2 regions of the Paenarthrobacter sp. YAF11_1 genome follow, and region 2 is predicted to be linked to the other one. Evidence: predicted binding sites of a transcription regulator. Region 2 holds the regulator's gene; the other holds the start of a gene.
The links. Region 2 encodes LexA, which represses DNA repair genes until DNA is damaged. Its sites were predicted from a motif close to TCGAACANNTGTTCGA; they were not measured.
Positions count from the first base shown of each region.

Region 1 (2,198 bases), on a different contig from region 2:
TCCGAGCCCTCTGACCTCCAAGCCATCCGCGACGCCCTCAAGGAAGCCGGCATCGACTACGAAACCGATGAAGCCGAGTTTGTTCCGTCCATGCAGGTGGAGCTCGATGTCGATGGTGCCAGGAAGTTCATGAAGCTTGTCGATGCCCTGGAAGATCTGGACGATGTCCAGAACGTCTACAGCAACGCGGACTTCAGCGAGGAAGTGCAGGCAGCCCTCGACGCCGAGTAGTCGGCACGGCGCAGCACTTACTTTTTGTCACTCAGCAGGTTTACAGCCACCAGGAAGGCCCGGACTTGACTCTTCGCGTATTGGGAGTCGATCCGGGCCTCACCCGTTGCGGCATAGGCGTTGTGGACATAGAGCGGAACCGCAGGGCCACCATGGTGGCCGTCGGCGTGGTGGGCACTTCTGCTGAGCTGACGCTGGATAAGCGTCTTCTGGTCATAGCCCAAGCCATTGATGAATGGCTGGACCTGCACAAGCCCGACGTCGTAGCCGTCGAACGTGTTTTCTCGCAGATGAACGTCAGCACGGTGATGGGTGTGGCACAGGCTTCGGGCGTGGTTATCGTGGCGGCCGCACGTCGCGGGATCCCCGTCGCGTTGCACACACCTTCGGAGGTCAAGGCGGCAGTTACCGGCAGCGGCACTGCCAACAAGGATGCGGTGACCAAGCTGGTGACCAAGATTTTGCGCCTGGATGCTCCGCCGAAGCCCGCTGATGCCGCGGACGCCCTTGCGCTTGCCCTGACGCACGCGTGGCGCGCAGGCAGTGGAATGGGCTCAGCCAGCGGCGCGAACGGTAAGGGTGGTCTCACGCCCGCCCAGAAAGCGTGGGCTGACGCGGAAGCAAAAGCGCGCCGCAAACGGTGATTGCCAGCTCCCCTTGCTAGGGTATTCGTAGATATGTTCGGATAGTCCGCTTCGGCCGCAATACTGAGAGCAGTATGACGGTGACGGAGCAGGCAGTATTTCAGGAGCCGGGTCTTGATCAGTTTTCTCCGTGGAACCGTAGCCCACGTTGGTTTGTCCACCGCTGTAATCGACCTCAACGGTGCGGGCATGAGTGTCTTCGCCACGCCGCAGACCTTGAGCCACCTCAAAACAGGGACTGAAGCCAAGCTCTTCACGTCCATGATCGTCCGCGAAGATTCGCTCACGCTCTTCGGATTCGCCGACGACGACGAACGTGAAGTATTCGACGTCCTGCTCAGTGTCAGCGGGGTAGGGCCGCGTTTGGCGTTGGCCGTCCTCGCCGTGCACGAACCGGAGGCCATCCGGGTGGCTGCGCACACCGGTGACAGCAAGACGTTCACCAAGGTGCCGGGAATCGGTCCCAAGGTAGCCGGCCGGATTGTCCTTGAACTGGCCGGAAAGTTGGTTCCCCACGGGACTGGTTCCGGTACTGCTCCCGCAGTGGCCCCCAATGCCGAATGGAAGCCGCAGGTAGTCGCAGCCATGACCAGCCTGGGATGGTCCGAGAAGGACGCAAACGGCAGCATCGACAAAGCAATGGCCGACTCCCCGGAACTCGTGGATGCAGCGAACGTGGCCCAAATTCTCCGCGCCACACTGCGGTGGCTGGGCCAGGACGGGGCACGCGCAGGCAATCGTGTAGGCACCCGTGGCTGAGCAGTCACTCGTCAGCGGGGGAGAGGAACCGGAAGAGCGGGTCATTGAGGCTGCACTCCGTCCCAAGAACCTGCATGATTTCGTCGGCCAGCACCGGGTCCGTAAGCAACTGGCACTGGTCCTTGAGGCGTCAAAGATGCGCGGCCGCAGCGCCGATCACGTCTTGATGTCCGGCCCTCCCGGCCTGGGCAAGACAACTCTGGCCATGATCATCGCGGCAGAAATGAACGCTCCATTGCGTATCAGCAGTGGTCCTGCCATCCAGCACGCCGGAGACCTCGCCGCCATCCTCTCCTCCTTGTCCGAAGGGGAGGTCCTGTTCCTGGACGAAATCCACCGCATGTCCCGGCCTGCAGAGGAAATGCTCTACATGGCCATGGAGGACTTCCGCGTGGACATCGTGGTCGGAAAGGGAGCCGGTGCTACGGCCATACCCTTGGAGCTGCCTCCGTTCACCCTGGTTGGAGCCACCACTCGTGCCGGCCTCCTGCCGGGTCCGTTGCGCGACCGCTTCGGCTTCACAGGCCACCTCGAGTTTTACTCGGTTGGCGAACTGGAACTTGT
Region 1 is NZ_JBFRDF010000002.1:321,861-324,058, reverse strand. Features, by position in the region: gene AB4Y77_RS05545 (YebC/PmpR family DNA-binding transcriptional regulator) at 1-231, shown strand, start outside; gene ruvC (crossover junction endodeoxyribonuclease RuvC) at 297-875, shown strand; gene ruvA (Holliday junction branch migration protein RuvA) at 990-1,634, shown strand; gene ruvB (Holliday junction branch migration DNA helicase RuvB) at 1,627-2,198, shown strand, end outside.
Region 1: ruvA (Holliday junction branch migration protein RuvA) is a predicted target of LexA. The motif match lies at 901-916, and genes of this name have one in related genera.

Region 2 (2,198 bases):
ATCTCCGTAATGACATCGCGGGGATCCCGTTCAGGCGCAGCGGCACCGGCAATGCCCCAGAGGGACTGTCCCGGCTGGACCGTAACCGAGACGGCGACGGGCGGCTGGAGTTGCCCCTGCGAGTCCGAGGCCTTGGCCGGTGACGTGATAAAACCAGCCAGGCTCAGCAGCGCAGCCACCAGCAGCATGGCCGGGATGCCAAAGAAGACCATCCGTCCCCGTCGGGTCAGGCGCAGACGCGCAGGCGCCTGAGTGGTGCGGAAATCAGCGAACGTAGTGATTGCGGACATGAGCTGAGCCCTTCTGAGCTATTGCCGTGCGCCGGATCCCGGTACATGGCTGCCAATTCTGTGCGTTCCCCTGTCCAACCCCGGATGTTCGAACACTTCGTTCGAACATCCGGTGTCAGCGCCAGGTTTATAGAACACATATTCGAACCTTGCTAAGACATTTTTAGCACTTATCAACGAACGGTGTCGAGACTCGCTAGAACAAATGTTTGATAAACGCCTGTGGCTGCCCTACGTTTGAGTGAAGAAACAGCACTGTTTCAGTGGAACAGGAGGGTCTGACATTTTTTGCAGACCCGACGACCCCGGGCACACTCCGGGCGGAATGGAAAGGCATTGGCGAACATGGCAGCGAAAGCCACCGGCGGCGGGGCACCCCCGCGGAGCCAGCAGCCTCAAAAGAGTCCCAAGAGCCTGACCGTCCGGCAGAAGAAGATCCTGGAGACCATCCAGCGGTCAGTCAATGACAACGGGTATCCGCCCAGCATGCGTGAAATTGGTGACACCGTGGGCCTGGCCAGCCTGTCGAGCGTTACACACCAGCTCTCCCAGCTCGAAAAGCTCGGTTACCTCCGCCGCGATCCAAAGCGCCCCCGGGCCATGGAAGTCCTCATGCCATTGACCCTCGATGGCGGCCCCATTCCGGGAGTGGAAGCGCCCACCAATCTTCGCAGCACGGGTGGCTTTGCCGTGACCGAGCTTGCCAGCGCCAGCGACACCGCCATGGTCCCGTTGGTCGGTCGGATCGCTGCCGGCAGTCCCATCCTTGCTGACCAGACAGTGGAGGACGTCATCCCCCTGCCCCGGCAACTCGTGGGCCACGGCGAACTGTTCATGCTCAAGGTAGCCGGCGACTCGATGATCGACGCCGCGATCTGCGATGGCGACTGGGTAGTTGTCCGCAGGCAGAACGACGCCGTCAATGGAGACATCGTTGCCGCACTGCTGGACGACGAAGCAACGGTGAAGACCTTCCGCCAGCGCGACGGCCACACATGGCTTCTTCCGCAGAACACCCAGTACGAACCCATCCTCGGCGACCAAGCCACCATTATGGGCAAGGTCGTTTCGGTCCTGCGATCCCTCTAGGAGGCTTTGGCAGGGCCCAGGCGCTCCAGCACGCCCCGCACCACGGTTCGGTCCGTCGTCGCCCAGAACGGCGGCAGGGCTGCCCTGAGGAAGCCCCCGTAGCGCTCTGTTGAGAGCCTGGAGTCAAGGACCGCCACAACCCCTTTATCCCCCGTGGAACGGATGAGCCGGCCTGCCCCTTGGGCCAGACGGATGGCAGCGTGGGTTGCTGACACAGCCATGAATCCGTTGCCTCCGGACTGTGCCACGGCACGCGAGCGGGCAGTCATCAACGGATCATCCGGACGCGGGAACGGGATGCGGTCGATGACCACAAGGCGGCACGAACCGCCGGGGACATCCACACCCTGCCACAGCGACATCGTGCCGAAGAGGCAGGTATCGGGCTCGTCGGCGAACTGCTTCACCAGAGCTGCCATGGTGGATTCACCCTGGCAGAGAATACTGACGTCGAGGCGAAGCCTCATGGCATCGGCGGCTTCCTCAGCCGCCCGCCGCGACGAGAAAAGACACAGCGCTCCCCCACCGGAAGCGCGGATGAGGTCTTCCAATTCATCCAGGGCCTCGGGCGAGGTTCCACGGCCAGGCTTGGGCAAGTGCTTGGCCACGTAGAGCACACCCTGTTTGGGGTAATCAAAGGGCGAGCCGACATCGATCCCGGTCCAGCTTGGTGCTCCATCGCCAATCAGCCCAAGTCCACCTGCGGCCGGTTCAAAAGCCGAGCCGATGGCCAGCGTGGCGGAAGTCAGCACAACTGTATGACCAGCGAAGAGACCTTCACGAAGGCGTCCCGCCACACTCAGGGGCGCAATGTTGATC
Region 2 is NZ_JBFRDF010000013.1:54,337-56,534, forward strand. Features, by position in the region: gene AB4Y77_RS18050 (LysM peptidoglycan-binding domain-containing protein) at 1-290, opposite strand, end outside; gene lexA (transcriptional repressor LexA) at 636-1,379, shown strand; gene AB4Y77_RS18060 (ATP-dependent DNA helicase) at 1,376-2,198, opposite strand, start outside.